Regions from separate parts of the Shewanella septentrionalis genome, predicted to be linked through region 1. Evidence: predicted binding sites of a transcription regulator. Region 1 holds the regulator's gene; each other region holds the start of a gene.

Region 1 (7,425 bases):
CCATTAGCGCAGAAGAACCGATCCAGACCTTGTCCACCAGTTATCTGGAACTCGATCTCAATACGATGATAATGACCTCTGACCGTACCATTTACGTCACAGGGAAAGATTTTAATATTCAAGGCCAAGGCCTTTATGCCGACCTCAACGCGCAGGAAGTGAAATTGACCAGTCAGGTAGTAGGAACATATGAAGCAAAATAACGTATTACTTGCCAGCCTAATGCTAATAATGAGCATGAGCGCCTTTGCTAAAGTCGACGACCTAAAGCAGGAAGTTAAAATCAAAGCAGTGAGCCAAACGGCAGATATCAAGAACAACCAGATCATCTTCTTTGGTCCGGTGGAAGTTACCCAAGGCTCGATAAAAATCCAAGCAAATGAACTGCGTGCATTTTCTGCCGAAGGTGAAAATAGCAAAATTTTAGTGGCCACTGGTAACCCCGCAACTTACAGCCAAGTGTTAGACGATGGCCGTCCAGCCTCGGCGAGCGCGAAAGAAATTCGTTACGATATGGCAAGCCGTACCCTGACACTGAAAGGCCAAGCTTCGTTAGATCAAGCAGGTAGCCAAGTGACGGGTAATGTGATCCGCTATAACATCATCCAGCAAAAATTGATTGCAGAAAGCACAGGTAGTGGTGACGATCGCGTGATCACTATTATTCAGCCTGAAAGCTATCAAGATGATGCCAAACCAGACGCGCCAGCGGATAAACCTGTGAAAAAGCAGGACTCTAAATGACCCAAATCACCCTAAGAGCACAAAATCTGGCGAAGAGTTATAAGAGTCGCCAAGTGGTTAAAGACGTCAGTCTAACGGTAAAGACAGGTCAAGTTGTTGGACTGCTCGGCCCGAACGGCGCGGGTAAAACTACCACCTTTTACATGGTCGTCGGTCTGGTTAAGAGCGATAAAGGCCACATCTTTATCGACGATGATGATTTAACCGCAGATCCTATGCACCTGCGCGCCCGCAAAGGCATAGGTTACTTGCCACAGGAAGCCAGTATCTTTCGTAAACTGACCGTCCATGACAACATCATGGCCGTGCTGCAAACGCGTAAAGAACTAAAAAAAGAGCAAAGGGAAGAAGAGCTAGAGCATCTGCTTGAAGAGTTCCACATCACCCACATCCGTGACAGCCAAGGCATGTCATTGTCGGGCGGTGAACGTCGCCGTGTCGAAATTGCGCGGGCGTTAGCAGCAAATCCTAAGTTCATTTTGCTCGATGAACCCTTTGCTGGTGTCGATCCGATTTCGGTTATCGACATTAAAAAGATTATCGAACAGCTCAAAAGTCGTGGCCTTGGCGTGTTGATCACAGACCACAATGTCCGTGAGACATTAGATGTGTGTGAACATGCCTATATCGTGAGTCACGGAAACTTGATTGCCGAAGGAACACCCGCAGAGATCTTAGACAATCAGCAAGTTAGGGCTGTGTACTTAGGTGAACAATTCAGGCTATAGTTAATCAAGCGGAGCCAATGCAGGCAATTTATGCCACCATTGGACTCCACTCAAGATGATAACAAGCGACCTCATCCAACAATAATAACGTAGGGATCAGCGGTAACATGAAAGCGTCACTCCAGCTCAAACTGGGTCAACAGTTAACCATGACGCCACAATTACAACAGGCCATCCGTCTGTTGCAACTGTCGTCATTAGAACTGCAGCAAGAGATCCAGCAAGCCTTAGATTCTAATCCCCTTCTCGAGCTGGAAGAGGATCAATTCGACGCCACTAAAGACCCTGTAAACCAAACGCTATCCGATACGGATTTCAGTGAATCTAGCACCCTGCCGCCAGAAAAAGACAGCTCCACCATAGATACGGCAGAGTCGCTCACGAAAGAGTCCATGCCCGACGAACTCCCCATGGACACCACATGGGATGAAGTGTTCACCGCCTCTCCTAATTCTGGCCCCGGTGGCAGTCGTGAAGACGATATGCCCTTCCAAGGTGAGACCAGTGAAGGCTTGTATGAACACTTAGAATGGCAAAAAAACCTCACGCCGTTTTCTGAAACCGATTTAGCCATTGCCACCGCCATTATTGATGCCATCGACGATCAAGGCTATCTCACCCAAAGCACTGACGAAATCCTCGAAGCCATGGGCAATTCTGAGGTTGAGCTCGACGAAGTAGAAGCCGTACTCAAGCGCATTCAACATTTTGATCCCATTGGTGTTGCCGCCCGCGATTTAAGCGAGTGCCTGTTGATCCAACTGTCGCATTTCGCCGCTGATACGCCCAACCTAGAAAACGCCCGCATGCTGATCAAAGATCATTTAGATCTGATCGCCGCCCGCGATTTTAGATTGTTGATGCGTAAGACTAAATTAAAAGAGGATGAGTTAAGAGACGGCATCGCGCTTATCCAAACCCTCAATCCTCGCCCAGGTTTATTGATTACGCCCAACGATGACGAATACGTCATCCCAGATGTGTCTGTGTCGAAGAAAAATGGCCGCTGGGTGGTTGAGCTGAATCCTGACTGCATGCCAAAAATCAATGTAAACCAACATTATGCCTCGATGGCGCGCAGCACTAAAAGCCAAGCCGATAGCCAATTTATTCGTGGTCATCTGCAAGAGGCTAAATGGTTTATCAAGAGTTTAGAGAGCCGTAATGATACCCTGTTGAAGGTGGCGAACTGTATCGTCCAATATCAGCAAGGTTTCTTTGAATACGGTGAAGAAGCCATGAAACCTATGGTGCTGAACGATATTGCCGAAGCGGTAGAAATGCATGAGTCGACCATCTCAAGGGTGACGACACAGAAATACATGCATACCCCTAAGGGACTTTTTGAACTAAAATACTTCTTCTCTAGCCACGTCGGAACTGACGATGGTGGGGAGTGCTCATCCACAGCAATCAGAGCCTTCATTAAGAAACTGGTTGCAGCGGAAAACCAGAAAAAACCATTAAGCGACAGTAAGATGGCACAACTTCTGGCAGAACAAGGGATCAACGTAGCCCGCAGAACCATTGCGAAGTACCGAGAGGCTATGCTCATTCCGCCTTCTAATCAGCGTAAAAGTTTATAACCTACAGTGGATATCGGAGGACGTTTCTATGCAAATAAACCTGAGTGGACACCATGTCGAAATTACCGAATCGTTACGCGCATATGTAGAAGAAAAGTTTTCAAAACTTGAACGCCATTTCGAACAGATCAATAATGTGCACGTTGTGCTCAATGTCGAGAAAATGCAACAGATTGCCGAAGCGAGAATAAATCTTATCGGTGGTGAAGTTTTTGCTACTTCAGAGCATGCTGACATGTATGCCGCTATAGACGCCCTGATTGACAAGCTTGATCGTCAGGTTATTAAACACAAAGAGAAGTTAACAAAACACTAATAATGGAACTTTGTACCATACTGCGGCCGGAGTGCACTACCTGCGCCACTCCGGGCAGCAAGAAAAAGGTACTGGAACTCATCAGCGACTTAGTCGCTGCCCAGTACCCGACCCTCTCATCTCAAGAGATATTCGAAAGCCTAGTGGCGCGCGAAAAGATGGGGAGCACAGGTATAGGTAACGGCATCGCCATTCCACATGGTCGACTAGCCGATATAGATCAGCCCATTGCCATACTCATTAAGTGTGAAGAGCCGATAGCATTCGATGCTATCGATAAGCAACCTGTTGATATTTTATTTGCACTACTGGTGCCTGCTGACCAATGTCAGCAACACTTAAGTACCTTGTCTTGCATGGCCGAAAAGCTGAGCGACAAGCAAATATTAAAGCAATTACGCAAGACGCATGATGAAACGGAACTCTATCAGGTAATCACTGGATGAAACTGGTCATAGTGTCGGGCCGCTCAGGCTCAGGCAAATCTGTCGCCCTAAGGGTACTCGAAGATCTCGGCTATTATTGTGTCGATAACCTTCCCTTGCCCTTAATCGGCACTTTGCTTGAGCAACTCAAAGGCAGTAACGATCTCGTCGCCATCAGTGTCGACGTGCGTAACATGCCTGAGCAGGATAAAGTCTTAGTGAAGCAACTCGCGAGCCTGCCTCCTGATACTGAGTTAACCAGCTTCTTCCTCAATTCCAGCGATAAAATTCTGCTTAAGCGTTACAGCGAGACCCGCCGTTTGCATCCTTTGTCGAAGAGCCAAGTCTCTTTGCAAGAAGCGATAAAGCTGGAAGGGAAACTGCTCGAGCCTATGTCAAAACTGGTCGATCACTACATAGATACGTCGAATTTGAATATCTATGATTTAAGCGATCAAGTGAGACAAATTCTGCTCGGCAGCGTCGATAAAGAGTTAGTGATTAACTTCGAGTCCTTTGGCTTTAAGCACGGTATGCCAACCGAAGCCGACTTTATGTTTGATGTACGCTTTCTGCCTAACCCACACTGGGAACTGGCGCTGCGTCCATTGACAGGCTTAGATGAGCCCGTGGCTGAGTTCTTAAATCGTCAACCACTCGTGAATAAGTTCATCTGGCAAATCGAAAATTTACTGGAAACTTGGCTGCCGCATCTCGAGCGCAACAATCGCAGTTATTTAACTGTAGCGATTGGCTGCACGGGTGGACAACACAGATCGGTTTACGTCGCAGAGCAATTGGCTAAACGCTTTAGTAACGGTAAACATAAAGTTTATGCCCGCCATCGAGAGCTGAATAATGCCAAAGCTTGAACGTCAGATCACCATCTGTAACAAACTGGGATTACATGCCCGTGCCGCCACTAAGTTGGTGGTACTGGCATCCGAGTTTGATGCGACCATCACCTTAATACAAGGCGATAAACAGGCATCGGCCGCCAGCGTGCTTGGCTTATTGATGCTTGAGACTGGCATGGGTAAAACCATTAAACTTATCGCCGAAGGCCCAGATGCTGAGCCCGCTCTGGATGCCATTTGTGCCTTAATCGACGCTAAGTTTGACGAAGCCTGTTAGTTTGATTTCATACTCAGTGTTCCGCACAGGCACTCAGATCAGTACACATCACACTTAGCACTGCTTATTTGTGCAGTTCACATCTCGTTTCAAAAGCTTGGCGACATATTTGTCGCTCGACGGCACGAACCATAGGCGATTACACTAGCGAGCATTACCGCTGACTCACCTTAGTCTTAGCCGCCTTAATCTATGCGTAAAACGCATGACCTATGCCAGAGCGCTCTATCTGTGACTGAAGCATAGCTATCGCGAAGTCACCGCTAAGTCTCAGCCCTGCGCAAAGCAGCGCACTCTCGAACCAATTTGCCGCACAGTGGCGGACAACTATGGAGGACAAATGCCCGTAGATAATTCAGAAAACGATCACACCGGACATAGTCTCGACCAGTTAAACCAAGCGCTTAGCAGTGGCATGTTTGTGCACGTGCGTAATATGCTGCAGAAAATGGCCGCCTCAGATATCGCGCTGATCTTAGAATCCTCACCACCCAGCGCCAGACAAGTGCTGTGGCAGCTTATCGATCAAGAACAAATAGGCGACATACTCGACGAGTTAAGCGAAGAACTCAAAGATCCGCTGATCCGCAGCATGAGTCCTGAGCGGGTTGCAAAAGCGACAGCGAGCATGGACACCGATGATCTGGCCTATATTCTGCGTAGTCTTCCCGACGCCGTTTACAAGCAAGTGCTGCAGTCGATGACAGAACAAAACCGCCAGCGGGTAGAACAGGCTTTATCCTATCCCGATGAGACCGCCGGCAGCTTGATGAACACAGATACCGTTACTCTAAAACCCGATGTGAATATCGATGTGGTGCTGCGCTATCTTCGCCAAAGGGGCAACCTGCCAGACACCACAGATACCTTATATGTGGTCGATAAACAGGACAAAGTGCTCGGCGGTGTCAGGCTGGCAGATCTACTGACTTGCGCGCCAAGCACCACAATTCGCAACATCATGGACCCCGATATCCAAAGTATTCCGGTGAGCATGTCCGACAGTGAAGTGGCGCAGAAATTCGAACGCAATGACTGGGTATCAGCTCCCGTTGTTGATAGAGATGGCAAGCTGCTAGGACGGATCACAATCGATGACGTGGTCGACGTTATCCGCGAAGATGCCGAGCATTCCATGATGGGGATGGCGGGGATGGACGATGACGAGGATACTTTCGGCCCAGTGCTAAAAAGTACCCTACGTCGCTCACTCTGGCTCACGATTAACTTGTTCGCCGCGCTACTCGCCTCCTCGGTCAGTAATATGTTTGAAGGCACTATCGAGCAATTTGCTACCATCGCCATCTTGATGACAATTGTCCCTAGCATGGGCGGTGTGGCCGGTAATCAAACCTTAGCACTCGTGATCCGCGGTATTGCCTTAGGCCACATAGGCCAAAGCAACGCCCGTTGGCTTATTGGTAAAGAATTATCGATTGGTTTTCTCAATGGCTTAATGTGGTCGATTTTGGTGTTTATTGCCGTGTTGCTGTGGAAGGATGATATGGCACTGGCGGGATTAATTGGCAGCGCTATGCTGATCAACATGACAGTGGCTGGGCTTGCAGGTGCGAGTATTCCATTGATTTTAAAACGACTTAAAATCGATCCTGCCCTCGCTGGCGGCATGGTGCTCACCACAGTCACTGACGTGGTTGGCCTATTCGCCTTCCTCGGATTAGCGACGCTCTATCTGATGCACTAACGCTTTAACGCTTTAACGCTTTAACGCTTTAACGCTTTAACAGTTTGAGTTTATAACAAAAACGGCACCGAAAGGGTGCCGTTTTTTTATCCTGCTGAAAAACTAGAAAAGACTATTTTGCCGGTGGTTGAAAACCATAACTGCTCAGAATCGCTTGACCTTTTGCCGATAGAATAAACTCAGCTAACGGCGTTGCGGCAGCATTGGCGCCCTGCAAAACCAGCAAACCATAGTCGGCCCCCACGGCGAGTTCCTGCGGTAAGTCGATGATTTGTAGACTCGGCACTTCTTGTTTAGCCAGCACAGCATTAGTGCAATAGGTTAAAAAGATATCTGCTTGTTTGTTTTCCATCACCCAGCCATAAGGATTGCGATCTTTAGGTGGTTTAGCACTCTCAGGGCCGCCCGTCAGTTGCAATGCCTTGGTCTCTAACGCGGCTTTCGCATTGGGTTTTACCGCTTCGGCCTTAGCAAAAACGGCCCAAGCATAATCACCCGCCGGATCGGCTTTCGGGGTTGAGGTGCCAACTTTGATCTTAGGATCTAACAAGGTATCGAGTAGCGTTGCACTCGTCACCTGAACATTATCCTGAGCAACCGCGCAGAGTTGATTACGGGCAAACATTTGCACCGCTTTCCCCTGACCCGCATCCACTAATGCCTGCGGATGTTTCATATTCGCCGAGGCAAAAATATCGACTTTTTCACCCTCTTGAATGCGTTTTAACAGTAAACCAGATGGCGCATATTGTGCCGCAACACTCGTGTGCGACTCGGCTTGATAAGC
Region 2 (7,425 bases), on a different contig from region 1:
ATAGTGGTTTGAATTGCATCGCCAATATCTTGAATACCTACGCCATTATTGGCTAAACGCAGGGTTTGATTATGCACTAGACCATAGTTATCCCTTTGCATTCTGAGGTAAGCATTGACATCCGCATTGCCAAAGACAGGTGCTGAATGGGCCTCAAAAAGAACCTGCGCATCATCGCCAAAGCGTGTCAGCAATGCATTGATGTCTTTAGACCATTTGATGGCGTCACGGACTTTTGCACCGCGCAAGGTGTAAATGTTGTGCATGCCATGGTAGGTGAGTTCGCCCGTCCATAAGGCCTTCATTGAGGGAATATAGGTGGCCATTTCTGAGGCGGCTTCTGTGCCTGAGGCATCCATAAACACCATTTCTATGCCATCAATGGTGCGTGTTTCCCACTTATCTTTGCTGTTGAGGGTGGTATCGGGTTTCACGTAGGTCACTTCGCCTTTGGACAATCCTTTTGCGAGTGCGGCATCGACAATGCCTTGCTCGTTGCGCTCTAATGTTGCGCCGTATTGATAGGCGGCGCGGCGGCTCATGGCATTACCGGCGAGAACATTTTCGTCGACAATTTCTTTGGTAATATTATTGGAACCATAGACTTTGACCTTAGGGTACATGTCTTTAATGGCGCGGGAGCCGCCAAAATGGTCCGCATGGCTGTGGGAATAAATCATAGCGACCACAGGTAAGTCATTACCCTCAGGCAAGTTTTTTCGGGCAAATTCCAATGATAACTTTGCCGCTTCTTTGGTGAGCAGCACGTCATAAAGGATCCACCCCGTTTTACCGCGGATAAGGGTTAAGTTCGACAAGTCAGTACCGCGAACTTGGTAAATCCCCTCTGTGACCTTGTATAAGCCGTTAGACACCATATTCAACTGGGCTTGGCGATAGAGTGAGGGGTTGACAGTGTCTGGGGTTTTGTCGCCGATAAAGCTAAATTCAGTGCGCAAAATGGCGGCTGTTGGTTCATCGAGTTCGGCGATGAGATTCTTAGAGAACTCTTCAAAGGCTTTTTTATCTGTGTAATTTAGAGTGGCTGCTGTGGCCTTGTTGACCTCAGTAGTTTGCTGGGTCGCAGGCTTTCCCTGATAGTGCAGGCTGATATGTTCATGCTCGTGTTCTGCCGCTGTCGCGCTAAGGGAGAACGTTGCGATAATACTCAATGTGATCAAAGATTTTTGCATAATTTTACCTACAGATAAGAGAGAGTGTGTCGTTGATGGTTTGAGTATAGACAGCTTGTGTATTTAGATAACTCGAGTTAGCTTGGGTTGTAATATTCATATTGTGAATGAGTGCTTTCCCTTATGCCGACACAAAAGCCGTTAGATTTAAACTTATTGCGCGTGTTTATGGTGGTTTACCGTACTCGTTCATTCACGCAAGCGGCTGATGAACTGGATTTAACTCAGTCTTCAGTCAGTAATGCGATCAGTCGATTTAGGGTATGGGTCGGGGAGTCACTGTTCAATCGGGTTGGGAGGGGAATTGAACCGACGGCAGTGGCGCGGGAAATGTACCGTAAGTTTGAGCAGCCGATGGCAGATATTGAAACCGTATTGCTAGGGTTTGAGCATTTTGACCCAAAGTGTAGCCAGCGGCGCTTTTATGTGTATGCCAATGAGTCGGTTATCGAAGCGCTACAAACCGGTGTGCAGGCGTTATTGCAGAATGCGGACATTGAAGTAATTTTCCGTGAATCACCACCTCAGGAGGCTGATTTATATCGCGATATCTTGCTTGAGCGGGTTGCGGTGGCGATAGACATTAAACCCGCGCAGCAAAGTTTGCTCTCGAGCAAGTTACTCTGCACTGAAACCTTAGTGTGTATCGTCAGTCGGCAGCATCCTCGGATTCAAGGCGCCATCACCCATGAGCAGTATTTTGAGGAGAAACATGTTTTTTTGAATATGCGGCGTTTTAATCTTACTGCGGGGGATTTGTTTACCGAAGGCGTGTTGCCAAGGCGCAGGATGTATAGTGAGCAGTCATCTTTATTGAGTATGTTTGCTACCGTAGGCAAAAGTGAGGCGATAGGTATAGCGCCTTTGCGGTACGCCAGTCAGTACGCCGAGATGTTCGGCATCCAAATTTTACCTATGCCACTGAAAACAAGACCCATTGATTTGTATATGGTGTGGAGCAGTAAATACACCCAAAACCCGAGTCATCAATGGCTGCGAAACTTATTGCTCGATGCCAGTGCGAGCACAGTCAATGAAAAAGCTCTGAATCTTGTTAGCAACTAGGGCTAGTGATTCAGAGCTTAGTTTCGGTATGTAACCTTGGTTTTTTCTCAGTTCTAAACCTTAGTTCGTAATCTGATACTCGAACGAACGTTAATTACTGCCTTGCGAGTCTGTGGCTTTCGCCAGGTTGCTCGAAGTCACTGCGATACGGGTTGATATCTAAACCGCCGCGGCGCGTATAGCGGGCGTAAACGGTCAATTTAGTGCAATGACAGAAACGCTTCAAATCGACAAAAATCCGCTCGACACATTGCTCGTGGAACTCGTTATGTTGGCGGAAAGAAATCAAATAGCGCAGCAGTTTCTCGCGATCGATTTTAGGCCCTTGATAACGGATCATTACGCTACCCCAGTCGGGTTGCGAAGTGATCAAACAGTTGGATTTCAGCAGGTTTGAATTAAGCGTTTCCGCAACCGTTTGCTTATCGTCCGTGCTGTTTTCCAAGTAATCAGGATTAAAACTATAATCGCTGACTTCAATATCGAGATCGTCAATACACGTGCCTGGTAACTCGATAATACGCTGAATGCCAAAGCTTTTTGGTTCGATGATTTTAACGCTAATATCACCTTGAGCACATTGGCTTAAGTCTGCGACTAAGGTCTTTTGCAGTGAATCTATGCTATCGAACTTGGTTTGATTAAAGCTATTGAGATACAGTTTGAACGATTTCGACTCAATCAGGTTCAGGCTTTCATAGCTTAAATGAAATTCAGCTATGGCCACCATAGGCTTACCTTTAGCATTTAACCAAGACAGCTCATAACCCGTCCAGATATCGGCACCATGAAACGGTAACGTCCCAGTTAGTGCAATAGCATTACGGTTTAGTGAGCGTGGAACCCCTTGCAGCAGCGACGCATCATACTCGGCTTGATAGTCTGTGGCTTTACCTAAAGTCAGGCCAACAAGCGCTTGCGCATCACTATAGGGATCGTGATTCTGTGTCATCAATACTGTTTCCATGTCAAAATAGGCGCACATTATACCTGAAATTGGATTGTGCTTAAGTGTCTTGTCTGCCCGCACTCGATAAATTTTTGCAAAACTACCATCAAGCTTACCTAACGAGTTTAGGTGAACTACCGCGTTATTACCCACAGGGTGAGCCTTCTGTGTGTATTCAAGGCGAATTTCATGCTGATCTTGATCAAGCCGTTTCTTGGCAGCCGGTGAAACGCGAAGTCGAAGGCAGTTTTGCCAATGTTGAGCATGCGCTTGAGTTGACTTTGTGGCCGGAAATTAATCATTTTTACGGTCTGTATTTTTCTGCGCCGTTATTGTTCGACTCAAAATGGGGCACGGGTGAGTTACTGCAAGTGTGGAATGAGGATGATTTTACCTGCCTGCAGCAAAATCTGATTGGTCATCTGATGATGAAGAAAAAGCTCAAGCAGCCATCGACGTGGTTCATTGGCCTATTAGATGAGGGCGATAAAATGCTCACCATCAACAACAGTGATGGCAGCGTGTGGATTGAAATCCCTGGTGAAGTGCAATCAGAGCAATTGGCCTCGAGTTTGACTGCGTTTATCGAAGCAATATCGCCACGGATAGCACCGCCCGTTAAACATGAAGAACTGCCGATGCCCGCATTAGAACATCCTGGGATTTTTGCCAGCTTTAAACGTATGTGGCAAAACCTCTTCGGTAAACGCTAGTTGGCGGGAGCTTGACGCTATCTTGCGGCGAGCTCTCAGCCTTCTACCACGTTTAGCCAGAGTGTGAATGCTCTACCACACTGAGTTTGAGCGTGAACGCTCAACCTAAGCATGGCTTATCTTAGGTTGAGGTCTTTGGCGGGATAAAATGATGTTACTGATGATCCCAAGACAGATTCGATACTATGCGGCAAGGCTCGCAGCGAAAGTGGAACATATCCAATAAAGGTTCATCGAGTTTCCAATCATGGCTGCCACAACGTGGGCAAGGTCGCGCTTTTTCTGAGGCTAAATCTTGACCACCGACGCGGTATAAGTAGTAATAAGTCGGGATTTTCGTGAGATATTCGATACGGCCGCGCAAATCCCAACCTCTACGAAATAAATCACTGTCTGGACTCGATACTTCCTCGAGTGCGGCAAATTCTGCTTTGGTGGCCGCCGCCATTTGTAACTCGTCACAGGCTTGCCATTCGCTCTGCCAACGGATAATGCGTTTGTGATCGCCATTAAAGGTTGCTGGAAGTCGATATAAGGGAATCGGCAGTAGATTATCGCCGCTGCGCAGGGGCGAGCACATGTGTACAAAGCTGGTATACAGCAGTTGCCAGCTCGGTGTGTCGGTATTGCTGACCTCAGAATTAATGTCCTGACCGATAAACTTTTCCCGCGGCGCGAGTAGCTTAGCGTCGGTTAACTCTGCTAAGGCTTTTTTGACCCAAGGGCTGTGATATTTATGCGCTAAACTGCTTTTCTCTGGCATCAGTAAACGCACTCTAAACTCACCGTCATTAAAGGCGACCGCAAATTCTCGCCCTAAGATTTGGCCGTTAGCTCGATAGGCTTCGAGGAGCTGATTAATGGCTTTTTCGGCGGCAGATATAGTGGTGTCGGCGAAGCATTCAAAACGCAGTTCAGTGACAAACATTAAGCGGTTTTTCCTTGGGATTCTAATAGGTTGATGCGTTGTTTAAGTTCAAGCAGTTCGTTTTTTAATTGCATTATTTCTGCTTTTTGCTGCTCAGCATGACGTTCAAAATGTGTCTGTTGTATCTGCAGACGCTTGGCAAGCAGTGCAAGCGTCAAGGTATCGTTAGTTGCAGCGGCTTCGGTTGTCGGGCTGATGGCTTGCAACTCGGCTAAACGCTCGCGATCCGCCTTAGGCATAGATTTAAATTGCTGTAGGCCTTGGATCAATATAGGTAAAGGTAGGCTGCTACCTAAACGGGTTTTAATTAAGGCAAGGCTCGGTACTTTACCGCAGGCTTCGAGTGAACGCGCAGCCGCTAATACTTGGTCAAGTGGACTCATAATTAGCAAAATTCCTTAATTTGTTGAATGATTTAAACTAATCCCAAAAGGTCGTGTAAGTTTTTTCATTTAAAAACAGTGTGTTGTCATTTGGCATCTATTTTGCTTATTGTCCTGCCTAAATCGTTTTTTTAAGCAAAAATAATAATTACACAGGATGTCACATGATTAACCATAAATTGAATAACAAACTTATCGCCATCACGTTTTTAGGGCTTGCAAGCTTAGGTCTTAGCGGCTGTGTGGTCAATGTCGGTGATGGCGAATCGGGTTGGGATAGCAGCGAATCATGGGAGAAAGTGCAGGATAAAAACCGCACTAACTTAACCAAACTGAGCTTAGGCATGCCTAAAGACCAAGTGATGATCTTAATGGGCACCGCTGATTTTAGTGAAGCCTATATTCAACAAAGTGCTCAACAAGGTGAAGCCAATAATGAAGTCTTAGTGTTGTTTTATCGTACCCAGCGCAATAATGGAGATGGAAAAACCACTAAGGACGAATGCACACCTATCGTGCTGAGCAACAATGCCTTAGTGGGTTGGGGTGAAACGGCTTACAGCAAAATTTAACCCCGCGCGTTTTGTTTTATAATTTACGTAGCTGAGTATCAAGTTGCTCAATGGGCTCAGTCCATTGAGCATCCGCTTCTAGGCCTTCGATGATAAAGCTCTTTTGAGCAGGGGTCCAAAAGGGCGCTTGGCTTAGATGGATGTGATGGTCGATATCATGGGTTGCAATAAATTGCGCTATGGCTTCATCGCTACTGTCTAAACCGAGTTGCTCGAATAAGTGGCTTAAGTCTACTGGCGTAGTATCCATCATTATTTCCTTTTCAGTATAGTGCCTTCGTTTAGAGTAAACGCCTGATTGAAAAATGCAATCTATGATTAAAATTTGCACTTTTCTGTTTCCTTGGTAAATTGATTGTTACTCATAAAAGTGTGAGCTAAGTCAAGGAATACTAATAATGGATAATGAGACCTTGGAAGACTGCCGTGCAGTCTATTTGACCGCGGAAGACTTACGCATTGCCGCTTCTATCCTCTACAACGCTTACCATGATGACCCTTTTTTTGTCGATTCACTTTTTACCTCAGATAAAGCCGCTTACGAGCAAAAACTGCGCGCCGCGATCCGCGAAGAACTCAATACGTTATGGCAACAAAAACAAGCACTCATAGGTTTGTTCGACCATGACAGACTGGTTGGTTTAGCCTGTGTGGTAACGCAAGAAGTGCCTTTGGGAGAAGGGCGTTACTGGCATTGGCGCTTAAAAATGTTGTTAGGTACGGGCTGGCAATCGACCCAAGCTTTGATGAAAAAAGAGTCCAGTATTGTCGAACTCTTACCCAGTAAGCACTGCGGTATTTTGCAGTTTATCGCCCTTGCACCGAACGAGCAGCATAAAGGACTCGGACATAAGTTAGTGCAAGCGGTAGTGAGTTGGTGTGATGAACAGCCGGATTTGGATGGCATTGGTGTGTTTGTCGCTCAGGAGAGTCATCTGCAATTATTTACCCAGCATGACTTTGTCTCTTTAGGCGAGCTCAATATCGGCAGTGTCCATGGTCAGTTATTATTCTATTCGGTTCAACAAGATGACTCACTCTTATAAACGGTTCGCCGATTTTTATCCTTTCTATTTATCCCAACACCAGCACCCAACTTGCCGGCAATTACACTTTGTTGGCAGTTGCTTAGTCCTGCTGCTGATTGGCATTGCCTTGGTTTCACAAGCCTGGTGGCTATGTTGGTTTATTCCGGTCGTTGGCTACGGTTTTGCGTGGGTGGGACACTTAGTATTCGAGAAGAATCGACCCGCGACATTTCAGTATCCCTTTTACAGTTTGATGGCAGATTGGGTGATGTTTGCTCAGATGATCCGCGGCATTTTTAAGCGTTAAAAAAGCCGCCCGAGTGAGATGCCCATACCCGTGTGAGAGATCGCTTACAAACGCTGTAGGACATAATGTTTTCTTTTTGATTGTTTTTTGTTCTTATTGGTTTAATTTTTAATTAAATCATTAGTTTGTATTTATCTTTCTCCTGTTCGGTCGTAATTTCTTTTGTAGTCCGTTCTTTGAGCCGAACAAAAAAGTCATGGTTAACGTAGAATTCACTCATGGCCAAAGCAAATGGATAGCAAGGAAAGCGAAACAGGCCAAAGGGACGCAAGAAGCAACGAATTAAG
Region 3 (7,425 bases), on a different contig from region 1:
ATCAAAATCCCCCTTTTGCAACATCGGCAGGGCTGTTGAGCCATCGTCTGCTTCTTGGGTATTATTAAACCCCAAGTCTCGCAACAAGTTCTTGATGATACGCCTCATTGTCGAAAAATCGTCAACAATGAGAATCTTCATATTCTTGTCCAAGGTTTCCTCCGGTGAGCTGACATTCTGTGCTCGATTAATAATTATACTTATGTCCAGTGCTTGAGTTTAGCTTTCAATCGCAACATTGCCTGACTTAATATCTGGCTAACACGCGATTCACTGACCTCAAGAATGGCGCCAATCTCTTTTAAATTCAATGCTTCATCGTAGTACAGGGATAACACTAATGCATCTCTTTCAGGCAATAATTTAATTGCCTCAACCAGCGCAGAATGAAATTGGTTCTCAGCTAATGCTTCAAATGAGTCATCATCGGACCGATCACTCACTGTAAGTATATCCTGAGATACGCCTAAGTCTTCTATCCCTATGATTTTTCCGACAGAAACATCGTTAAGAATATGATGGTACTCATCGAGCGTCATATCAAGTTTTTCTGCAATTTCTGTGTCGCGTGCATCACGACCCAGTTCTTGCTCTAACTCATCAATAGCATGTGCAACCTTGCGGTTATTACGATGAACGGAACGAGGCACCCAATCGCCGCGGCGAATTTCATCTAACATGGCCCCACGTATGCGTATGCCGGCGAAGGTTTCAAATTTCGCACCCTTGCCACCATCAAACTTGGATGATGCTTCTAATAACCCCATCATCCCAGCTTGGAGTAAATCATCTAACTGCACGGAGGCAGGTAGTCTGGCGAGTAAATGATGCGCAATTCTTTTAACCAACGGAGCATACTGTTCAACGATCGACGATTTATTGTCTAAACAAGTATACGCAGCGGCTTTATTCACTCGTTTTTTCCTCTTGAAAATCTGGTCGTTGTACTAAACGCTCAACGAAAAACTCCAAATGCCCACCAGGTTGCTGCGGTACAGGCCAGCTTAGAATTTTATTTGCCAACCCTTGATACGCAATCGCTGCTGGTGATTTAGGATACGCTTCAACCACCAATTTTTGTTTACGAACAGATTTACGTAAGTTTTCGTCAAATGGGATTGTTGCAACCAATTCAAGGGCGACATCCAAAAATCTGTCGGTCACTTTACTGAGTTTAGCAAATAATTCCATACCTTCTCGTAAACTACGCACCATATTGGCAACTATTTTAAAACGGAACACGCCATGCTCACGGCTGAGGATTTTTATCAGGGCATAGGCATCGGTAATTGATGTGGGTTCATCACAAACAACGACCAGCACATCCTGCGATGCACGTGAGAAACTGAGCACCATATCTGAAATCCCAGCAGCAGTATCTACGACTAGAATATCAAACTGAGTCCGCATCTCACTAAATGCGCGAATTAACCCGGCATGTTGCGCTGGACTTAATTCCACCATCCCTTGTGTTCCTGAAGTGGCTGGTACTATGCCAATCCCTTTAGGGCCACGAACGATAATATCGTCAAGCTCTGCATCACCGGAGAGGACATGGGAGAGGTTACGCTCGGCACGAATACCCAGCATGACATCGACGTTTGCTAAGCCAAGGTCAGCATCAAGTACCAAGACACGCTTGCCTTTTTCGGCTAATGCCACAGCTGCATTAATGGAAACGCTGGTTTTACCAACGCCACCTTTACCACCTGTGACCGCGATTACTTTCACTTTTTCGTTATAGGGTTGATTCATCATACGTAAACCACTTGCTTGATCCAGGGTCATAAATCTACTCAAATGCACAGGCCATATTATCTGACCACGCTGTGTCTTGTAATGATTGTTGTTCAGTACTATCTAACGCTGCGAGTGCCTGCTGGGCTAAATCTAAGGTATCCGCAACTTTCATATCTTCAGGAACTCTTTGTCCATCAGTAACATAACTTAATGGTAATCCGTTTTGGATCAACACACTTAATGCCCCTGCTAACGACACAGATTCATCGAGTTTTGTGAGAACGACACCAGATAGGGGAATGCGTTTAAAATGATTGACTGCATCTTGCAGCACACGGCGCTGTCCTGTCGCAGACAGTACCAGATAACTGCGGATAGGTATCCTGCTATTTGCAGTTAAATTATCAAGTTGCTGGTAAAGACGCATATCTCGCTGTCCCATGCCAGCCGTATCTATCAATACTAGCTTGCGATTCCTAAACTGATAGAGAATTTGCTCTAATTCATTCAGATCATGAGCTTGCTTTACTGGGCAGCCCATTATTTTGCCATAAGTTGCTAATTGCTCATAGGCTCCGATGCGATAATGATCTGTCGTTATAAGAGCAACATGCTCAGCACCGTGATGGGCTGCAAAACGGGCTGCAAGTTTCGCTAATGACGTGGTTTTACCCACACCAGTTGGACCCACCAATGCCACCACGCCGCCCTGGTTAACAATATCATCACCTTGATTATCAAGCATATTAGCTAAACTTTGAGGTAAAGCTCTGACTAATTCTGCAGGCGTATAATGTTGGCTCAGCGCCGCTAATTTATTCGCAACAGCTGGGGAAAATTCAGCCTCAAGTAACTTGGCTTCGAGCATAGCACCGACTGGGTCGATGCGTTTTTTATGTTCTGTCATCAAAGAGGACACTTGATGTGTCAGTAAATTACGCAGTGATGCTAACTCATCACGCATTGCCTCAATATCTGCGCTTTGTTTCTGTGATGTTTGTGGCTTCTTATCAAAAGTAGCAGGCGCTTCGCGACGCTCCACTTTTGCCGCTGCCGGCGCTTGTAAGCCCTTTGCCCATGCGGGTAACGTGGCATCCACTTGCTGATGCGACATTTGTTGATTCAAACGGCTTTGTTGCTTCTCTAGCAAGGCTTGTAATGAGTCAGCAGGTGCAGCTGGCTTAGCTCGGGTTTCAGCCCGTACTGGCTGCTTAGCACCCAGGGACACAAGATCGTCACTCACGTCCATAAAGGTTGGCGCTGGCGCAGTTGCTGCGGTTTTTGCTTTAGGTTCGTCATAGTCAACGGCGGCGACAATTTCGATGCCCCCATTCACTTTCTTATTCGACATAATGACGGCATCTGAGCCGAGTGTTTCTTTCACTTGGGCCAGTGCGGCGCGCATGTCTTTGGCAAAAAATCGTTTAATCTTCACTTATGCGTCCTCTACTGGCCGACTGCAGATACGATACGTATTTGCTTCTCATCAGGTATTTCTTGATATGAAATGACTCTGAGATTAGGAATAGTATGTTTAACAAAGCGTGACAGCGTCGCGCGTAACATACCTGACGTCAACAATATGGCGGGTTGTCCGACCATTTCTTGCTTCTGAGCCGCATCGGCAAGGGACTGCTGCATGCGTTCTGCAAGACCGGGTTCAATGTTAGGACCATCACCACCGGTTGCTTGCATTGACTGATGCAACATCTGTTCCAACTCTGGCGCCAAAGTTATGACAGGGATTTCGAGCTCTGGGCCTGAGATTTCCTGAACGATCATACGTTTCAACGCGATACGGACTGCAGCGGTCAAGACTTCAGTGTCATTACTCTTAGTGCCGTATTCTAACAAAGTTTGCACTATAGTACGCAAGTCTCTGACTGAAACCCCTTCATTTAATAGGTTCTGCATCACTTTTACGACATGCCCTAACGGCATGACATCAGGAATAAAGCCATCCACCAGCTTAGGCGAATGTTTCGCAAGCATATCCATCAGTTGTTGCACTTCTTCGTATCCTAACAACTTAGCAGCATTATTGGTCAGCAATTGACTAATATGGGTTGCCACAACCGTAGCGGCATCGACAACCGTATACCCTAATGTTTGGGCATGCTCACGTAATTCAGGGGCAATCCATACTGCTTCAAGACCAAAAGCTGGATCGCGCGTTTCGATACCATCGAGCTTGCCATAGACTTGGCCAGGATTAATCGCCAATTCGCAGTCGTGACGAATATCCGCCTCACCAACAACAACGCCCATTAGAGAAATGCGGTAGGCATTAGGTGACAAATCTAAGTTATCGCGAATATGCACCGCAGGCACTAAGAAGCCCAACTCTTGCGATAACTTCTTACGGACGCCTTTGATACGGCTTAATAACTCGCCACCTTGGCCCTTATCGACCAGTGGAATTAAGCGATAGCCAACCTCAAGGCCAATAGTATCAACATGATGCACATCGTCCCAGCCCAGTTCTTTAGGCTCTTTATCTTGTCTCTCAATCGGACCAGATTTGACTTGTTCTAGGGCTTTAATACGTTTCGTCTCATTGCGCTTATAGACAAAATAGGCAGCACCCGCAGTAATAAAGGCGAAGCTTAAGAACGCCATATGCGGCATGCCAGGGACAATACCCATGACAAATAACACTCCGGCGGCGATACCCAATGATTTATGACTGTCAAACATCTGACTCATCATCATTTGGCCCATATCGCCCGATTCATTTTGACGGGTTACCATCAAGGCAGCAGCGATTGACAACAACAAACCTGGGATCTGCGCCACCAGACCATCACCAATGGTCAGCAAGGTATAAATTTCAACCGCTTCAGAGAAACTTAAGCCATGTTGAACAATACCTATGATGAAACCACCTAAGATGTTAATCACTAAAATCATGATACCCGCAATTGCATCACCTTTTACGAATTTTGAAGCACCATCCATCGCGCCATAAAAATCAGCTTCACGGGTCACTTCGGCGCGACGTAATCTTGCTTGATCTTGATTCAAAGTTCCGGCATTTAAGTCGGCATCAATAGCCATTTGCTTACCAGGCATAGCGTCCAAGGTAAAGCGGGCGCTCACTTCTGCGATACGACCGGCACCTTTAGTCACCACCGCAAAGTTGATGATAATCAAAATGATGAATACAACTAAACCAACGGCATAGTTACCGCCAATCACCACAGAACCGAAGGCTTCAATGACCTTACCAGCCGCATCCCCCCCATTATGCCCCTCGAGTAACACTACACGAGTAGAAGCGACGTTTAGCGCAAGGCGTAATAACGTCGCCACTAGCAGGACACTTGGGAAAGCGGCAAAATCCAACGGTCTATCAGTATAAATTGCGACTAATAATACGATGAGCGCTAAGGCTATGTTGAATGAAAAAAGTATGTCTAGTAAGAATGGAGGGATAGGTAAAACTATCATGGCCAATGCTGCGAGTACGAGTATAGGAGTGCCTATACCTTTAAACGTGCTCAAGCGCATTTGTTTTACTTGACCTAAGGTCGCTCTAACATCCATTCATATTTACCTAAACTTTGACGTATGACAGCATGAAAGCAAAAAGTACGCCAATAGCGTATTGGCGCACAATAATATCACGACTTCAAAGAATTTTTAGCTTAGATCTTAATATTTTAACTCATCGGGAATGGGTTGATTAAGTGGGATTGGAATAGGCTTGCGACCTCGGCCTTTTTGGTATTGGCGCAACTGGAACACATAGGCCAAAATCTGCGCCACAGCAGTAAACAGTCCTTCAGGGATTTGTTGATCCAACTTAGTTGTATGGTATATAGCTCTTGCTAATGGCGGAGCAGAGACGATTGTCACATTATGGGCGCGGGCAATCTCACGAATTTTAAATGCGACATCATCAACACCTTTGGCAACAACAAAAGGCGCGACTGAACGCTGCACGTCATATTTAATCGCTACCGCAAAATGCTCAGGGTTAACAACGATGACATCGGCATTGGGTACTTCAGCCATCATTCGACGCTGAGCCAACTCGCGTTGCATCTGCCGTACCCGTCCTTTAACTTCAGGCTTCCCTTCAGTATCTTTATACTCATCCTTTACTTCTTGTTTGGTCATCTTGAGTTGCTTATTGTGATTCCAAAGTTGAAATGGAACATCGATGACGACAATCAACAAAATAGAGGAACATAACAAAATAAACATCCACACGAGCAAATCTAATGCGTGGTAAACATTGCCAGGAAGATGATCACTAGACAACAACAGAATTTCATTGAAATAAAAGCTCAGTAATAAATATGCAGAAAATGCCACCACAGAAAACTTGGCAATCCCTTTCGTCAGCTCAACTAGCGCCTGCACACCGAACATACGCTTCAAACCTGCTGCAGGGCTCATTTTACTGGCCTTGGGCATCATAGCTTGGGTCGAGAAATTCATTCCACCTAAAGCCACGTTGCCAATAAAAGCAACAACCACAATTAACAGCATTATTTTTGCCATGGGCCAGACGATTTCACCCGCGACAACACCCCAAACATTAAACATTTCTTCAGTATCAAAAACTTGCGCCCTGTCCATGGTGAAAACAGTCTCAAACACCCGAGTTAAACTCTTGGCTAGACTTGGACCTAGCATATAAAAACCACACGCAGCAGAAATTAATACCGCTGCTGTACCGAGTTCTTTCGAACGCGCAATCTGTCCTTTTTCCCGCGCCTGTTCAAGACGCCTCCCTGTGGGTTCCTCACTGCGTTCACCGCTTGATTCTTCAGCCATGGGCAGCTCCTAATACCGTCATATCAAACCATCGACGTTACATTGAAGCGCTAACATATCGCAAAGCAGCACTTGAGCCGCAGCCCACACTTCATCGAAATGGGCCATAACAGGCGTTAAGGTTAACCAAAGAATAAATAACCCGCCAATCATAGTGATCGGAAAACCAATAGAGAAAATGTTTAATTGCGGCGCGGCGCGAGTCATCACACCGAAGGACAAGTTCACTAATAACAAGGCAATAATCGCGGATATTGACATAGTTAATGCCGCACCAAACATATACGAGCCCCAATCAGCTAAAGCGCGGTAGCTAGTAAGAGTTAATCCTTGATTAGAAATGGGTAGGGTCTCAAAACTCGCCACCAACATACGGATCATCAATAGATGTCCATCGACGGCTAAGAAGATTAATGTCGCCAATAATAGAAAAAAGTTACCAATAACGGGTGTTTGCTGACCCGAACCAGGATCAACCATAGAAGCAAACCCGAGACTGGTTTGCATACCAATAATCTGGCCGGTTAATACAAAAACTTGCATCACCATTTGAGTCACAAACCCCATGGCAACACCAATAATGATTTGCTGCGCAGTAATAAATACTGCACTGAGTGAGAATAGATCGGCATTTTGAACCGGAGGAAGGACTGGCGCGATCGCAAAGGTAATCGCCATGGCCAATAATAGACGCACACGAGTTGGAGTGGTTGCGGCCCCAAACACCACCATAACCATTAGCATACTCGCGACCCGAAACAGCGGCCACATATAAGCGGCAATGGTCTGCACTAACGTATCGAGCAGCAGCTCCATTGGGTTAGCCTATTACTTGCGGAATGCGATTAACCATCTCGACAAAAAAGTCCATCAAAGTTTCAACCAACCAATGCCCCATAA
Region 4 (7,425 bases), on a different contig from region 1:
GATTTAATTGCCAGTACACCCACAGATGAGGTAAATCCAATGCTAAAGCGTGTGATTATTCCCTTAACATTACTGATGTTAGGTGGATGTGTGGCTAAATCGGTTACACCGCCCAAGCCGAGTTTAGTGGATGGCAATGGGTTGCCGCCAACGGCAGTGATCAACCATTTAGCACAGCGAATTGTGACAGAGCTCGTTAAGCAAAATGATGCTCTGCGTTCTGATCAACCAATTGTTGTCGCAACCCCAGTATTAGTGGGTGACATGAATGGCACAAATGCGTTGGCGCAGCAGTTACAGCAAGGATTAATGACGTCGCTCCATAGCTTTCAGTTTAATGTAGTGGATTTAAATTTAGCTGATGGCTTGAGAGTGACGGCTAATGGGGATTTTATTTTGACGCGAGATTGGCAACAATTGTCGAAAAATCTTCCCGTTGAGCATCTTGTTGTATCGACTATGAGCCCCGTTACCAATGGTATGGCGATCAATACTCGGATTGTGAACATAAGTAACAATCGTGTGGTATCGGCCTCTCAAACTTTTGTGACTCAAAAAGAGTTGGCAAACTACATGCAGCCTTCGGAGCAAATTGTGTCACAAAATGGCATCTTATATCGTCAGGCGAGTCCAGGCATGAATGAAGTCCGTGTTTTAGGAGATGGAAAATGAAACGCTACTTTTTAGTTATTGCGGCGCTAATGCTAACTGGCTGCGCTGCTAAAGATAGATATGTGCAATGGGAAGATGTGCCGCCGCCGAGTTTTCCTAAGTTAACGGCCATAGGATATGCGCCCTTAGCGACTCAACCGGCTAAAGAGCAATCACAAAGAGTGTTGATGGCCATGCAAGCATCAAAAATTGTGGCCTATCGTGAATTAGCAGAACAAGTTTATGGGCAGAAAATAACGGCAAACAGCAGTGTCAGTGATTGGATGTTGACGGACGATAATGTTAAAGCGTCGGTGTCTGGTGTGATCCGTGGGGCGCGGGTCGTTAAGAGTTATCCAGCTGGCGATCATTATGTCACTGAGTTAGAACTGGATTTTTCACAGGTATGGGCGCTGTATCAACAACAGAGTCGTCCACAGCGAGTGAAAGAAGTCACGTATTTCTAGTCATTTCTACATGACTCTATTGAGCCGCGTACTATGCGAGTAGTTATGCGGCTTTTCTTTTTCTGCACAAGTATCAAAGTCTAATCTTTAATCAAAGCAGAGCTTAGACGCGGGAAATACAGAGTGGAAATTGATGCGCCTGTTAGGCCTTTAAATCATTGCCTAAACTTGAGATAGTTGAGGTCTTGCCTTTATCGTTATACGTAAGGCTGGAGGCGTTTCTGCTAGCTTGTAAAGCTTGAGCGAAGCGATTCAGGCTGGCTAAATTCATCTCAATTAAACTGGCATTTTGATCGTTCAGTTCTTTGCATTCAGTTAATGCGTCTTTGACAACGGCCATTTTATGCACGAGTTCACTTTGCTGAGTGAGTTGAGACTTATCAGTGTGGTTTGCCAGAATATCGTCATTAGTCTTGAGTTCTTTCAGACATTGTGATTTTTCGTTAGCAAGAGAAAGCAGTAAATCGGCGTTTTGGTCAACCAAAGCGCCTTTTTCCTTGAGTATGATTTGCTTAAGAACAGCCAAATGGGCGTGTTGTAGATCTACCAGTTTAGCTATTTCAGTCATAGTTACTCTTTATTCAAGTCATTAAGTTCGGCTTCAAAACTTGCAATATTGGCAGCCAACTTTTCAGGGTCAATTTTATAGCGGCCTTCGGCGATAGCCTGTTTAATTTCGGCCACTTTCTTTTGATCAACTTCAGGAAGGCTCGCCATTTTAGTCTGAGCTCCTTGAAGTTGTTGCGCTTGCGCTGTAATCACCACTGAGTCGCTTCTTTGTGGTGTTGTCGATTTTGTGGCAACTTGAGCAGATTGATCGCTGCTAGTTTTAGTTGCACCTGAACGAACTTGTGTGGTCGTTGCAGTGTTGAGTTTGCTAATATCAATTGCCATTTTCGGCTCCAGCGTCGTGTGTACGGGATTTCTTAACTGGGGTATCGGCAGCTTATAAAAAAGCTTTAGATTATTTTACATTCTTACTTCAACTTCGCCAATGCCCGTGACTATAGCATCTAGTTCTTTGTTTGAACTGCTATTTTTAACTCTGATCCGATCGCCTTTATTGCCATCCTGTAGGGCTTCGCCCGCAGTTTTGAGCTCGAAGGAGTTAGAACGAACATAAATAGATACCGAGTCGTTTTTACACACAAAGCATAAGTTATTGCTCAATATAGGATAATCCTTCGAGACGCGTCGTTTGACTCGCACACCAGCTAATTTACTTGGGTCATCAAATTCAGCGCCTCGTAAACTATTTTGCTCAATGTAACGGATTTCAACTTGGCTAGGGGAGATGAGTTCGCCAGGCGCTAAGGTTTCAGTTGTGACAACAACGGGGAATAAAATATCCACTCTAACCGAGATATAAATCTGCCAAGGGTAAGCGAGCTCTTGCGTATTGCAGCTGACTTTTAGGGTGTTATTACGGCTAATTTCCCTGTCACTAGCCAATTCAACCTGAATTGGCGACGAACATAGTGACGGCAGCATTCTTGCGTCAACTATTTGCGGCGAAATATCGACTTTGGCATTCGCTGGCACGGATATCTTTTCTGAAATAAGCGCTTTAGCTAATTCTGAGATGGCCGATACGGTGGGAACAATAGGCTCTGCACTCGCAAAAGCGGGCATGAAGAGGGCGAAAACACTAAAAAAACAGACTAAATTTACTTTCATAATGAAGAGACTAGCTTGTAACGCCAGAATGCACCTATACTTTTATCAAGTTCGAAGCTGACCACTGTAATAATATTTTGCATCACTGTCAGAAGATTGACTCAGTTTCGACTATGTTTATCGATAGATAAGACGTAAGCAATTAATATGCCTATACTCAAACGAGTCATAGGGCCGTACATAAACAGAACAACAAGGCAGAGTTATGTCGAGTATTCTTGATTCAGTCAACAAACGAACCCAGCTCGTTGGTCAAAACCGTTTAGAATTGCTGCTTTTTAAATTAAACGGTCGTCAACGGTTTGGGATTAACGTGTTTAAGGTGAAAGAAGTACTGCAGTGCCCGCCACTGACAACTTTGCCTAAACTTAATCCTTATGTTAAAGGTGTCGCGCATATTCGCGGTACGACTATTTCAGTTATTGATCTGAGTGCGGCAACAGGTGGTAGACCTTTAGCGAGTACTGAAAACTGTTTCATCATTATTTCTGAATATAACCGCAGTGTTCAAGGTTTCTTGGTCAGTTCTGTTGAGCGGATTATCAACATGAATTGGGAAGCGATTATGCCTCCGCCGCAAGGTGCCGGTCGTTATTCTTATCTGACGGCTGTAACTGAGATTGAAGGTGAATTGGTTGAAATTCTCGACGTAGAAAAAATCTTAGATGAGATTTCACCGGTTAAAACCGCTATCAGTGAAGAAGCCAATGAAAAGCTGACCCTCGACAGAACCCAGCATTACCATATTATGGTTATCGATGATTCTGCCGTGGCGCGTAAGCAAATTATTCGTTCACTCGAGTCATTGAACTTACAAATTGATACCGCAAAAGATGGTCGAGAAGCATTAGATAAGCTTAAAGAAATCGCCAAAGAAATGGACAATGTTGCCGATGAAATCCCTCTCATTATCTCAGATATTGAGATGCCTGAAATGGATGGTTATACCCTGACCGCTGAGATCCGAGACGATCCTAAGCTCAAGCATATTAAAGTGGTACTGCATACGTCGTTAAGTGGTGTATTCAATCAGGCAATGGTTCAAAAAGTGGGGGCCAATGACTTTATCGCTAAGTTTAATCCCGACGAACTGGCTGCTGCCGTGAATAAACACTTAAGTTTGTAAGTGCAGTAGTTAGTACCTAGATACGCTTTACGCTATAATCTCGACTTTATAACATGATGGTTTCGCACTGATTTTGGTGCTTGCTATAGGATTTAGGATGTGAATGTGCCAAATAAATCACTCGCTGAAGCTGAATATAATCAATTTAGGTTGTTCTTAGAACAACACAGCGGCATCGTACTGGGTGAAAATAAGCAATATCTGGTGCGCAGTCGTCTAGCTCCTCTGATGGGGAAATATAACCTGCCATCCTTATCCGATGTGGTTAAGCATTCGATGAAGCCAACGGAACGTGCGCTTCGGGCTGAAGTGATCGATGCTATGACGACCAATGAAACCCTTTGGTTTCGTGATCGTTATCCATTTGAGTTATTGCATAACGTTTTGTTACCTGAGTATAGTCGTTTAGGTCGTCCACTTAAGATTTGGTCGGCCGCGTGTTCGTCTGGGCAAGAACCCTATTCATTGGCGATGACGATTCTTGAGTATCAACAGAAGAAGCCTGGTGCGCTTGCGGGTAGTGCGTCAATTCAAGCCACGGATTTGTCGCCTTCCATGTTGGAACGTTGCAAAAATGCTGAGTACGATAGTTTGGCATTAGCGCGCGGTTTATCCGAAGAGCGTAAGCGTCAGTTTTTTGATGCTTTGCCTTCAGGCAATATGAAGTTAAAGGATAATGTTAAGCGTTTGGTGAACTTTAGAGCACATAATCTGCTTGAAAGTTATAGCTTACTTGGTAAGTTCGACATTATTTTTTGCCGCAATGTGCTGATTTATTTTGCGCCTGAGGCAAAGGCAAAAATTTTGCGGCAATTCGCTGCCGCTCTTAATCCAAAAGGTATTCTATTTCTTGGTGCTTCCGAATCTATCGCTGGTTTAACGGACGAATTTGATATGGTCCGTTGTAACCCAGGGATTTATTACCAGAAAAAGACTTAAGTCTACAGCTTTAAAGAAATTACCGACATTTGTCGGTAATTTTTTACCCATCACTTGCTTATCCTAATTGTTATTTTCATTGTCTCCTGATGTTGGCACATGAATTGCTTTGTTTCCGTGAGTAACACGAGGAGGCAATTTTATGGCGATCAATTTTGATAATGCACTGGGTGTGCATCAGTACACTCTCGGTATTAGAGCGCAGCGAGCTGAAGTCATTTCGAGCAATATCGCTAACGCCGATACGCCACATTATAAAGCCCGCGATGTTGATTTTTCTGCGGCAATGCAGGCCGCCCGTGGCCAACAACAGCAGCGTAATAGTCTTGAAATGCAAGAGACAGACAAGCATTTTGGTCTTGCTGAGTTGACTGGTCAATTTGTTAAGTTCCGTGTGCCAAATCAACCCGATACCGGTGATGGTAATACTGTTGATATCCAACAGGAACAATCGGCATTCATGCAAAATGCACTTGAATATCAAATGTCGCTAGGTTTTTTAGATAGTAAGTTTAGTGGCATGAAGAAAGCGTTGAGAGGGGATTAATCATGAGTTTATTTAGCATATTTGATGTTGCTGGCTCGGGAATGTCTGCTCAATCGGTCAGGCTAAACACCACCGCGAGTAACATAGCTAACGCTGATTCCGTCTCGAGTAGCGTAGATAAGACCTATCGTTCCCGTCATCCTATTTTTGAAGCTGAAATGGCTAAAGCGCAAAGCCAGCAACAAGCCTCACAAGGTGTTGCGGTAAAAGGTATTGTTGAAAGTGATCGACCACTACTAAAAGAATATTCGCCCGATCATCCAATGGCGGATGCGGACGGGTTTATTTATAAACCGAATGTTAATGTCATGGAAGAAATGGCAGATATGATTTCTGCTTCGCGCTCATATCAAATGAATGTTCAGGTCGCTGAAGCAGCTAAGTCTATGCTGCAACAAACACTTGGGATGGGTAAATAACATGTGTTACTTAGGAGGTAAGCTGTGAGCCTCATTAATCAAATTAACCAAGCATCGGCGCAGACGGCTCAAAATAAGAGTCAGTCAAATGCCGTTACGACCAATTCATCAACTAGTTCAACGGGCAATCCGTTTCTTGATGGCATACGTCTGCCAAAAGATTCGATAGTACCGGAAGCGAAAAGCCAACAGTTAACTCAAGATGACTTTTTCTCGTTATTAAGCCAACAGTTATCGATGCAAGATCCCTTTAAGCCCGTCGACAACGACCAAATGATTGCGCAGATGGCATCATTCTCGACGGTTGATGGTATTACTAAGTTGAATAAGGAAATCGTTAATTTAAACGGTGTTATGACATCAAGCCAAGCATTACAGGCATCAGGACTTGTTGGTCGCAAGGTGTTGATCCCAACTGATACAGGTAACATTTCAGCTGAAAGCCCAACAATAAAAGGTGTGATTAGCACGCCAGCAAAAATTCCTGAAGTTACTGTACGTGTTGAGGATGAGAAAGGCCAAGTTGTGACCACCTTTAAAGTTGATGGCAGTAAGGGGGGGAATGTCGATGTTAACTGGGATGGCCTCGATAAAGATGGAAAACCTGTAACCGCAGGTAACTATACGATCAAGGCGAGTGGTTTAGTGGATGGGAAATCCCAAGAATTGCCAGTCTCGACCTATGCTCATGTGACCAGCGTTTCTCTCGGTACGGCCAGTACTGGCGCGATTCTTAACTTGAGAGGCGGTATGGGCATCAAGTTAACCGATGTGTTAGCTGTGTCTGAAACCTAAGCTTGTATAAAAGAATTTTTGCAGCATCCGAATTGGGCGTAAATCGCTCATAAATGAATTGAGTTAAATGTAGAGGTGAATTATGTCGTTTAACATTGCATTGAGTGGCATTTCTGCCGCGCAGAAAGATTTAAACACTACGGCGAATAACATTGCTAATGCGAACACCATTGGCTTTAAAGAATCCCGAGCTGAATTTGCGGATGTTTACGCTAATTCTATTTTTTCAAATGCTAAAACTGCCGTGGGTGGTGGTGTTGCTACGAGTAAAGTGGCGCAGCAATTCCATCAAGGTAGCTTACAGTTGACGAATAACTCCCTTGATATGGCGATTAAAGGGGGTGGCTTTTTCGTTACAGCCTCTGAACTGGGTACATTAGACCACTCGTTTACCCGTGCTGGAGCATTTACGGTCGATAAAAATAATTACATGGTTGATTCTTCTGGTAATTATTTGCAAACTTTCCCAGTGGATAAAGATGGGAACTCAACATCAGTGAGTTTAACGACGGCTAAGCCGGTACAAATACCAGACACTGCAGGTAGCCCTGTAAAGACTGAGAATGTTACTTTGCAAATGAACTTAAATGCTAAGGAAAGTGCACTCGACCCCGCGGCATTCGATCCTCTAGATGCAAAAACCTACAATAGCGTTACATCAATGACAATTTATGACTCACTCGGTGAGCCGCATATTATGACCACTTATTTTGTTAAGCCCAAAGATGGTTCGTACGATGGTGAGAACAATTGGGTGGCTTACTATGCTGTTGATGGAAAGCAAGTCGATCTAGCTGGTCCTGC

What was found. Region 1 encodes sigma-54, which starts transcription at its own class of promoters, with help from an activator protein. Its sites were predicted from a motif close to GTTGGCACGNNNNTNGNNT; they were not measured.
Region 2: the regulator sigma-54 is predicted to act here: its motif matches at 5,321-5,339, upstream of NE536_RS06370 (DUF3192 domain-containing protein).
Region 3: the regulator sigma-54 is predicted to act here: its motif matches at 5,323-5,341, upstream of flhA (flagellar biosynthesis protein FlhA).
Region 4: the regulator sigma-54 is predicted to act here: its motif matches at 4,952-4,970, upstream of flgB (flagellar basal body rod protein FlgB).

What each region holds. Positions count from the first base shown of each region.
Region 1 covers NZ_JAMTCC010000011.1:44,944-52,368, reverse strand. Annotated here, with positions in the region: gene lptC (LPS export ABC transporter periplasmic protein LptC) at 1-203, shown strand, start outside; gene lptA (lipopolysaccharide transport periplasmic protein LptA) at 190-744, shown strand; gene lptB (LPS export ABC transporter ATP-binding protein) at 741-1,472, shown strand; gene NE536_RS08175 (RNA polymerase factor sigma-54) at 1,580-3,058, shown strand; gene hpf (ribosome hibernation promoting factor) at 3,087-3,374, shown strand; gene ptsN (PTS IIA-like nitrogen regulatory protein PtsN) at 3,377-3,820, shown strand; gene rapZ (RNase adapter RapZ) at 3,817-4,671, shown strand; gene NE536_RS08155 (HPr family phosphocarrier protein) at 4,658-4,933, shown strand; gene mgtE (magnesium transporter) at 5,274-6,638, shown strand; gene NE536_RS08145 (molybdate ABC transporter substrate-binding protein) at 6,751-7,425, opposite strand, start outside.
Region 2 covers NZ_JAMTCC010000008.1:93,103-100,527, reverse strand. Annotated here, with positions in the region: gene NE536_RS06400 (alkyl/aryl-sulfatase) at 1-1,193, opposite strand, end outside; gene NE536_RS06395 (LysR family transcriptional regulator) at 1,317-2,258, shown strand; gene queF (NADPH-dependent 7-cyano-7-deazaguanine reductase QueF) at 2,353-3,210, opposite strand; gene syd (SecY-interacting protein) at 3,270-3,920, shown strand; gene NE536_RS06380 (Zn-ribbon-containing protein) at 4,075-4,848, opposite strand; gene NE536_RS06375 (hypothetical protein) at 4,848-5,231, opposite strand; gene NE536_RS06370 (DUF3192 domain-containing protein) at 5,396-5,803, shown strand; gene NE536_RS06365 (DUF2789 domain-containing protein) at 5,820-6,053, opposite strand; gene NE536_RS06360 (GNAT family N-acetyltransferase) at 6,202-6,849, shown strand; gene NE536_RS06355 (Mpo1-like protein) at 6,833-7,138, shown strand.
Region 3 covers NZ_JAMTCC010000001.1:122,093-129,517, forward strand. Annotated here, with positions in the region: gene cheY (chemotaxis response regulator CheY) at 1-153, opposite strand, end outside; gene NE536_RS00550 (RNA polymerase sigma factor FliA) at 201-914, opposite strand; gene NE536_RS00555 (MinD/ParA family protein) at 907-1,788, opposite strand; gene flhF (flagellar biosynthesis GTPase FlhF) at 1,793-3,175, opposite strand; gene flhA (flagellar biosynthesis protein FlhA) at 3,187-5,286, opposite strand; gene flhB (flagellar biosynthesis protein FlhB) at 5,395-6,525, opposite strand; gene fliR (flagellar biosynthetic protein FliR) at 6,544-7,341, opposite strand; gene fliQ (flagellar biosynthesis protein FliQ) at 7,346-7,425, opposite strand, start outside.
Region 4 covers NZ_JAMTCC010000001.1:160,215-167,639, reverse strand. Annotated here, with positions in the region: gene NE536_RS00775 (FlgO family outer membrane protein) at 40-672, shown strand; gene NE536_RS00770 (LPP20 family lipoprotein) at 669-1,118, shown strand; gene NE536_RS00765 (flagella synthesis protein FlgN) at 1,261-1,686, opposite strand; gene flgM (flagellar biosynthesis anti-sigma factor FlgM) at 1,689-2,012, opposite strand; gene flgA (flagellar basal body P-ring formation chaperone FlgA) at 2,088-2,795, opposite strand; gene NE536_RS00750 (chemotaxis protein CheV) at 3,001-3,921, shown strand; gene NE536_RS00745 (CheR family methyltransferase) at 4,021-4,860, shown strand; gene flgB (flagellar basal body rod protein FlgB) at 5,003-5,407, shown strand; gene flgC (flagellar basal body rod protein FlgC) at 5,410-5,826, shown strand; gene flgD (flagellar hook assembly protein FlgD) at 5,851-6,621, shown strand; gene flgE (flagellar hook protein FlgE) at 6,704-7,425, shown strand, end outside.